Regions from separate parts of the Stenotrophomonas sp. SMYL41 genome, predicted to be linked through region 2. Evidence: riboswitches for the same ligand, from Rfam matches in the RefSeq annotation. Region 2 holds a riboswitch; the other holds the start of a gene.
What was found. Region 2 has a riboswitch for S-adenosylmethionine ahead of V3B30_RS14470 (homoserine O-succinyltransferase). Riboswitches for the same ligand answer to the same signal wherever they lie in the genome.

Region 1: linked by a shared signal. The riboswitch ahead of V3B30_RS17290 (homoserine O-succinyltransferase) and the one ahead of V3B30_RS14470 (homoserine O-succinyltransferase) in region 2 are both predicted to bind S-adenosylmethionine.

Annotation. Positions count from the first base shown of each region.
Region 1 covers NZ_JAWIRX010000016.1:65,505-69,696, forward strand. Annotated here, with positions in the region: gene V3B30_RS17280 (homoserine dehydrogenase) at 1-102, opposite strand, end outside; gene V3B30_RS17285 (O-succinylhomoserine (thiol)-lyase) at 99-1,334, opposite strand; gene V3B30_RS17290 (homoserine O-succinyltransferase) at 1,331-2,362, opposite strand; SAM riboswitch class I at 2,440-2,558, opposite strand; gene V3B30_RS17295 (M23 family metallopeptidase) at 2,707-3,591, shown strand; gene V3B30_RS17300 (peptide chain release factor 3) at 3,658-4,192, shown strand, end outside.
Region 2 covers NZ_JAWIRX010000012.1:14,180-18,371, forward strand. Annotated here, with positions in the region: gene V3B30_RS14465 (O-succinylhomoserine (thiol)-lyase) at 1-766, opposite strand, end outside; gene V3B30_RS14470 (homoserine O-succinyltransferase) at 763-1,794, opposite strand; SAM riboswitch class I at 1,872-1,990, opposite strand; gene V3B30_RS14475 (M23 family metallopeptidase) at 2,139-3,023, shown strand; gene V3B30_RS14480 (peptide chain release factor 3) at 3,090-4,192, shown strand, end outside.

The DNA.
Region 1 (4,192 bases), on a different contig from region 2:
CAACTGGTAGCGCTGCACGAAGGCCGAGCCGACCGTGCCGGTACCCAGCAGCGCCAGGCGTCCTGCGCCCAGCACGGGAATTTCAGCGGCGAGCGCGCTCATGCATCCACCACCTGTTTGCGGCGCGCAGCCGCATCGATCACGGCTTCGGCGCGCTGCAGCGCAGCGCCGAGGTCCGCCAGCAGGTCACGCTCGGCCTCGATGCCAACCGACAGGCGCAGCAGCCCTTCGCTGATGCCAGCCGCTGCGCGTGCTTCGGCGGTCATCGCTGCATGGGTCATGGTGGCCGGATGCGCGATCAGGCTTTCGACGCCGCCCAGCGATTCGGCCAGGGTGAAACAGCGCAGTCCGTCGACAAACGCACGCACCGCCGCGTGCGGATCATCACCGGCACAGTGCGCCAGTTCGAACGACAGCATCGCGCCGAAGCCATTCTGCTGGCGCGCGGCGATGGCGTGGCCCGGGTGATCGGCCAGGCCTGGGTAGTACACCGCGCCGACCGCCGGATGCTGGTCCAGCAGGGCAACGATGGACGCAGTGTTTTCCTGGTGCACGCGCAGGCGCGCGTCCAGCGTGCGCAGGCCGCGCAGGGTCAGGAAGGCATCGAACGGCGAGCCGGTCAGGCCCAGCGCATTGCCCCACCACACCAGCTGCTCGTGCAGCGCCGGATCGCGCGCAACCACCGCGCCACCGACCACATCGCTGTGTCCGTTGATGTACTTGGTGGTGGAGTGCAGCACCAGGTCCGCGCCAAACGACAGCGGCTGCTGCAGGGCCGGCGACAGGAAGGTGTTGTCAACCACCACGAGTGCGCCAGCCTTGTGCGCGGCATCGATGACGAAACGCAGGTCGGTGATGCGCAGCAGCGGATTGGACGGGGTTTCCACCAGCACCAGTTTCGGCTGCGTGGCCAGCGCCTGCGCCAGCGCACGCGGATCGGTCAGGTCGGCGGTGACCAGCTCGAAGTGGCCCTTCTTTGCCAGCGCATTGAACAGGCGCCAGCTGCCACCGTAGGCATCGTGCGGCACCACCAGGGTGTCACCCGGCTGAAGCAGCGCGTTCAGCACCAGGTTGATCGCGCCCATGCCGGTCGCAGTGATGACGCCGCCGGCGCCGCCTTCCAGTTCGGCCAGCGCCTCGCCGAGCAGGTCGCGGGTCGGGTTGCCACTGCGCGTGTAGTCGTACTGGCGCTTGTTGCCGAAGCCTTCAAAGCTGAAGTTCGACGACAGCACGATCGGCGGCGTGACCGCGCCATGCGCGGTGTCCCGATCGATGCCGGCACGGACGGCGGCAGTGGTACGACTACAGGACGGCTCGTTGGCGTGCAGGCTCATGCGGACTCTCCAGAAGTGCGGAAGGCGGTGGCGAGGATCGCGTCGATGCGATCGGTTTCTTTGAGAAAGGCGTCGTGGCCGTAGGGCGAGCGCAGCACGCGCAGGCTGCCGCGCGGACCCAGCCCTTCGACCAGGCCGACCAGGTCGGCCAGCGGCACCAGGCGGTCGCCCTCCACCGCCACCACCACGGTCGGCGGCAGGATCGCGGTGGGATCAACGCGATGCAGGTCGATCGATTCGGACAGGCGCAGGTAGGCGGTCACCGGCGTGCGCGCGACGTACTGCGCACCGGCGGCGTCGAGATAGTCTTCGGCGGCCACGCGCACGCGGCCATTGATGACCTCCGGCGCGGCATCGAAGCGCTCGCCGAATTCTTCCGGCGTGCGGTAGCTGAGCATCGCGAACTGCCGCGCCAGGGCGAGGCCATGGTCTTCGCCGCACTGCAGCTGGCCGAGCGCGACCGCGCGGCGCTGCAGTGCGCGCCAGGCGGCGGCATACGGATGCGGTCGGTGCGCGCCGCTGGCGAGCACCAGCTGGCGCACGCGGGCACGATGACGGATCGCGAACTGCTGGCCGACCAGCGCGCCGTAGGAGTAGCCCACGAACGCCTTCAGCGCGCGGATGCCGAGGTGGTCCAGCAGCAGCGCCAATGCATCGGCCTGGTCGGCGGTATCGATCGGCACATCCAGTGCACCGTCGGCACCGATGAAATCGAAGGCCAGCACGCGCAGCTGCTGCGGATCCAGCGCCCGGCCGCTGCCCACCAGGTCTTCGGCCCAGCCCTTCTCGCTGAACTGTGCGTTGGACGCCACGTGGCGGTGGGCGGAAATGCCACCGGCCAGCACCACCACCGGTGCATTGGCCGGGCCGACCCACTCATAGCGCAGGCGCACCGGGCTGGGGCCTGCGTGGCGCATCGACAGCACCGCGGCGAACTCACCGCGCTCGGCATGCACGCGGTCTTCGACCGGCACGCTGACGGGGACAAAGGGTTCGGGGCGAATGGCGGTACTGGCGGCGAAGCTCATGGCGGGATCCGGTTGGGGAATCGGCCATCGAGCCTTCGCGGGGCCCACGTTCGAGATGCACGTGTGGTGCATGGTTCGAACCATCTTTCGGTGGACGCCACGGTCCCCGCAGGATTTGGCACCTACGCAGACGCTTGCGCGCCTGCGGGCTGCCCCGGCTTCAAAGGGCCTGTCCCTCTGCCGGTCTCGATGGTGGAGCCACGATGCCAGCCCTTTTCCGCACTGTCAATCCCTTCATACGGATAAAGCGATGAATATTTTCAGGAACACTATGCGAAGGCCGTCGCGGTCGTCCCGTTCAGGATCAGCTACAGTCCCGGCGGTCCTTTTCGCTGGAAACGCCGATGCCGCGCCTGCCCCTGTCCTGCCTGCTGTTGACTCTGCTGGCGAGCGCGACCGCACACGCCGGCGACTGGCGCCAGGGGTGGGGACTGGTTCCCTCGCCTGTCCCGGCCACCCGCGCAGCCAGCGCTGAGGTCACCGCCCCCATGGCCCGGTTGCGCCTGCAGCCGGTCGGCGGGCAGTGGCAGGCCCGCATCGACAACGGGCTGGCGGGGCCGCTGCAGATCCAGCTGCGCGCCGCCCCTGGGCACCCGGTTGAAGGCCTCCCGGTCGAGTCGCTGATCCAGGGCGACAGCAGCCTGGTGGTCGGCCACCTGCCCGCCCCGATCGATGGCCGCATGCTCGATCTGCGCCTGCAGTCGGTGCCGGGCAACCCGGCCGCACAGGCCGAAGATGTCGCCTACCGCCTGCCGTTCGACGCGGCCCGCCTGCGCGTGGACCAGGCGCCGCAGGGACGCTTCAGCCATGACGACGAGGAGAACCGCGACGCGGTCGACTTCGCGCTGCCGGAGGGCACCCTGGTGCTGGCCGCGCGCGAGGGCACGGTGATGCAGATCCAGGATGGCTTCCGTGGCAACGGCCAGGACCGCGAACGTGATGGTGCCCGCGCCAACTTCATCCGCGTGCTGCACAGCGACGGCAGCATGGCCCTGTACGGCCACCTGCAGGCCGGCGGCATGCGTGTGCGTCGCGGCCAGGCGATAGGGGCCGGGCAGCCGATCGGTCTGTCCGGCAACAGCGGCTACAGCAGCGCGCCGCACCTGCACTTCGTGGTGCAGGTCAACCGGGGCATGAACCTGCGCTCGGTGCCGGTGCGCATCTTCGCCGAACAGGGCCAACTGCAGTTCGCCCGCCAGGGCGCGGCTGAAGGCGGTACCGGGCGCTGACCGGCCCCGGCCGGTATAATCGGGCGCTTATCTCTTTGAAAAGCGCCCCGGGCGGGCGCCACTGCCATGTCCGAAGTCGCCAACGAAGCGTCGCGCCGCCGCACCTTCGCCATCATTTCCCACCCTGACGCAGGCAAGACCACGCTGACCGAAAAGCTGCTGCTGTTCGGGGGCGCGATCCAGATGGCCGGTTCGGTCAAGGGCCGCAAGGCCGCCCGCCACGCCACGTCCGACTGGATGGCCCTGGAAAAGGAGCGCGGCATCTCCGTCACCTCCTCGGTGATGCAGTTCCCGTACGAAGGCAAGATCGTCAACCTGCTCGACACCCCCGGCCACGCCGACTTCGGCGAAGACACCTACCGCGTGCTGACCGCGGTGGACTCGGCGCTGATGGTGATCGACGTGGCCAAGGGCGTGGAAGAACGCACCATCAAGCTGATGGAAGTGTGCCGCCTGCGCGACACCCCGATCATGACCTTCATCAACAAGCTCGACCGCGAGGGCAAGGACCCGATCGAGCTGCTGGATGAAGTGGAAACCGTGCTCGGCATCCAGTGCGCCCCGGTGACCTGGCCGATCGGCATGGGCCAGCGCCTGAAGG
Region 2 (4,192 bases):
CCAGCGTGCGCAGGCCGCGCAGGGTCAGGAAGGCATCGAACGGCGAGCCGGTCAGGCCCAGCGCATTGCCCCACCACACCAGCTGCTCGTGCAGCGCCGGATCGCGCGCAACCACCGCGCCACCGACCACATCGCTGTGTCCGTTGATGTACTTGGTGGTGGAGTGCAGCACCAGGTCCGCGCCAAACGACAGCGGCTGCTGCAGGGCCGGCGACAGGAAGGTGTTGTCAACCACCACGAGTGCGCCAGCCTTGTGCGCGGCATCGATGACGAAACGCAGGTCGGTGATGCGCAGCAGCGGATTGGACGGGGTTTCCACCAGCACCAGTTTCGGCTGCGTGGCCAGCGCCTGCGCCAGCGCACGCGGATCGGTCAGGTCGGCGGTGACCAGCTCGAAGTGGCCCTTCTTTGCCAGCGCATTGAACAGGCGCCAGCTGCCACCGTAGGCATCGTGCGGCACCACCAGGGTGTCACCCGGCTGAAGCAGCGCGTTCAGCACCAGGTTGATCGCGCCCATGCCGGTCGCAGTGATGACGCCGCCGGCGCCGCCTTCCAGTTCGGCCAGCGCCTCGCCGAGCAGGTCGCGGGTCGGGTTGCCACTGCGCGTGTAGTCGTACTGGCGCTTGTTGCCGAAGCCTTCAAAGCTGAAGTTCGACGACAGCACGATCGGCGGCGTGACCGCGCCATGCGCGGTGTCCCGATCGATGCCGGCACGGACGGCGGCAGTGGTACGACTACAGGACGGCTCGTTGGCGTGCAGGCTCATGCGGACTCTCCAGAAGTGCGGAAGGCGGTGGCGAGGATCGCGTCGATGCGATCGGTTTCTTTGAGAAAGGCGTCGTGGCCGTAGGGCGAGCGCAGCACGCGCAGGCTGCCGCGCGGACCCAGCCCTTCGACCAGGCCGACCAGGTCGGCCAGCGGCACCAGGCGGTCGCCCTCCACCGCCACCACCACGGTCGGCGGCAGGATCGCGGTGGGATCAACGCGATGCAGGTCGATCGATTCGGACAGGCGCAGGTAGGCGGTCACCGGCGTGCGCGCGACGTACTGCGCACCGGCGGCGTCGAGATAGTCTTCGGCGGCCACGCGCACGCGGCCATTGATGACCTCCGGCGCGGCATCGAAGCGCTCGCCGAATTCTTCCGGCGTGCGGTAGCTGAGCATCGCGAACTGCCGCGCCAGGGCGAGGCCATGGTCTTCGCCGCACTGCAGCTGGCCGAGCGCGACCGCGCGGCGCTGCAGTGCGCGCCAGGCGGCGGCATACGGATGCGGTCGGTGCGCGCCGCTGGCGAGCACCAGCTGGCGCACGCGGGCACGATGACGGATCGCGAACTGCTGGCCGACCAGCGCGCCGTAGGAGTAGCCCACGAACGCCTTCAGCGCGCGGATGCCGAGGTGGTCCAGCAGCAGCGCCAATGCATCGGCCTGGTCGGCGGTATCGATCGGCACATCCAGTGCACCGTCGGCACCGATGAAATCGAAGGCCAGCACGCGCAGCTGCTGCGGATCCAGCGCCCGGCCGCTGCCCACCAGGTCTTCGGCCCAGCCCTTCTCGCTGAACTGTGCGTTGGACGCCACGTGGCGGTGGGCGGAAATGCCACCGGCCAGCACCACCACCGGTGCATTGGCCGGGCCGACCCACTCATAGCGCAGGCGCACCGGGCTGGGGCCTGCGTGGCGCATCGACAGCACCGCGGCGAACTCACCGCGCTCGGCATGCACGCGGTCTTCGACCGGCACGCTGACGGGGACAAAGGGTTCGGGGCGAATGGCGGTACTGGCGGCGAAGCTCATGGCGGGATCCGGTTGGGGAATCGGCCATCGAGCCTTCGCGGGGCCCACGTTCGAGATGCACGTGTGGTGCATGGTTCGAACCATCTTTCGGTGGACGCCACGGTCCCCGCAGGATTTGGCACCTACGCAGACGCTTGCGCGCCTGCGGGCTGCCCCGGCTTCAAAGGGCCTGTCCCTCTGCCGGTCTCGATGGTGGAGCCACGATGCCAGCCCTTTTCCGCACTGTCAATCCCTTCATACGGATAAAGCGATGAATATTTTCAGGAACACTATGCGAAGGCCGTCGCGGTCGTCCCGTTCAGGATCAGCTACAGTCCCGGCGGTCCTTTTCGCTGGAAACGCCGATGCCGCGCCTGCCCCTGTCCTGCCTGCTGTTGACTCTGCTGGCGAGCGCGACCGCACACGCCGGCGACTGGCGCCAGGGGTGGGGACTGGTTCCCTCGCCTGTCCCGGCCACCCGCGCAGCCAGCGCTGAGGTCACCGCCCCCATGGCCCGGTTGCGCCTGCAGCCGGTCGGCGGGCAGTGGCAGGCCCGCATCGACAACGGGCTGGCGGGGCCGCTGCAGATCCAGCTGCGCGCCGCCCCTGGGCACCCGGTTGAAGGCCTCCCGGTCGAGTCGCTGATCCAGGGCGACAGCAGCCTGGTGGTCGGCCACCTGCCCGCCCCGATCGATGGCCGCATGCTCGATCTGCGCCTGCAGTCGGTGCCGGGCAACCCGGCCGCACAGGCCGAAGATGTCGCCTACCGCCTGCCGTTCGACGCGGCCCGCCTGCGCGTGGACCAGGCGCCGCAGGGACGCTTCAGCCATGACGACGAGGAGAACCGCGACGCGGTCGACTTCGCGCTGCCGGAGGGCACCCTGGTGCTGGCCGCGCGCGAGGGCACGGTGATGCAGATCCAGGATGGCTTCCGTGGCAACGGCCAGGACCGCGAACGTGATGGTGCCCGCGCCAACTTCATCCGCGTGCTGCACAGCGACGGCAGCATGGCCCTGTACGGCCACCTGCAGGCCGGCGGCATGCGTGTGCGTCGCGGCCAGGCGATAGGGGCCGGGCAGCCGATCGGTCTGTCCGGCAACAGCGGCTACAGCAGCGCGCCGCACCTGCACTTCGTGGTGCAGGTCAACCGGGGCATGAACCTGCGCTCGGTGCCGGTGCGCATCTTCGCCGAACAGGGCCAACTGCAGTTCGCCCGCCAGGGCGCGGCTGAAGGCGGTACCGGGCGCTGACCGGCCCCGGCCGGTATAATCGGGCGCTTATCTCTTTGAAAAGCGCCCCGGGCGGGCGCCACTGCCATGTCCGAAGTCGCCAACGAAGCGTCGCGCCGCCGCACCTTCGCCATCATTTCCCACCCTGACGCAGGCAAGACCACGCTGACCGAAAAGCTGCTGCTGTTCGGGGGCGCGATCCAGATGGCCGGTTCGGTCAAGGGCCGCAAGGCCGCCCGCCACGCCACGTCCGACTGGATGGCCCTGGAAAAGGAGCGCGGCATCTCCGTCACCTCCTCGGTGATGCAGTTCCCGTACGAAGGCAAGATCGTCAACCTGCTCGACACCCCCGGCCACGCCGACTTCGGCGAAGACACCTACCGCGTGCTGACCGCGGTGGACTCGGCGCTGATGGTGATCGACGTGGCCAAGGGCGTGGAAGAACGCACCATCAAGCTGATGGAAGTGTGCCGCCTGCGCGACACCCCGATCATGACCTTCATCAACAAGCTCGACCGCGAGGGCAAGGACCCGATCGAGCTGCTGGATGAAGTGGAAACCGTGCTCGGCATCCAGTGCGCCCCGGTGACCTGGCCGATCGGCATGGGCCAGCGCCTGAAGGGCGTGGTCCACCTGCTGACCGGCGAAGTGCACCTGTACGAACCGGGCCGCAACTTCACCCGCCAGGACTCGACCATCTTCCCGTCCATCGATGCCCCCGGCCTGGCCGAGAAGATCGGTGCGCAGATGCTGGCCGACCTGCGTGACGAACTGGAACTGGTGCAGGGCGCCAGCCACCCGTTCGACCTGCAGGCCTATCGCGAGGGCAAGCAGACCCCGGTGTTCTTCGGCTCGGGCGTCAACAACTTCGGCGTGCAGCCGCTGCTGGACTTCTTCGTCGAACACGCACCGGCACCGCAGGCGCGCTCCACCACCGGTCGCGAGATCGCCCCGGAAGAAAACAAGCTGACTGGTTTCGTGTTCAAGATCCAGGCCAACATGGACCCGCAGCACCGCGACCGCGTGGCGTTCATGCGGGTCTGTTCGGGCCGCTTCAGCGCCGGCATGAAGACCTTCCACGTACGTACCGGCAAGGAAATGAAGCTGGCCAACGCGCTGACCTTCATGGCCAGTGACCGCGAGATCGCTGCCGAGGCGTGGCCGGGCGATGTGATCGGTATCCACAATCA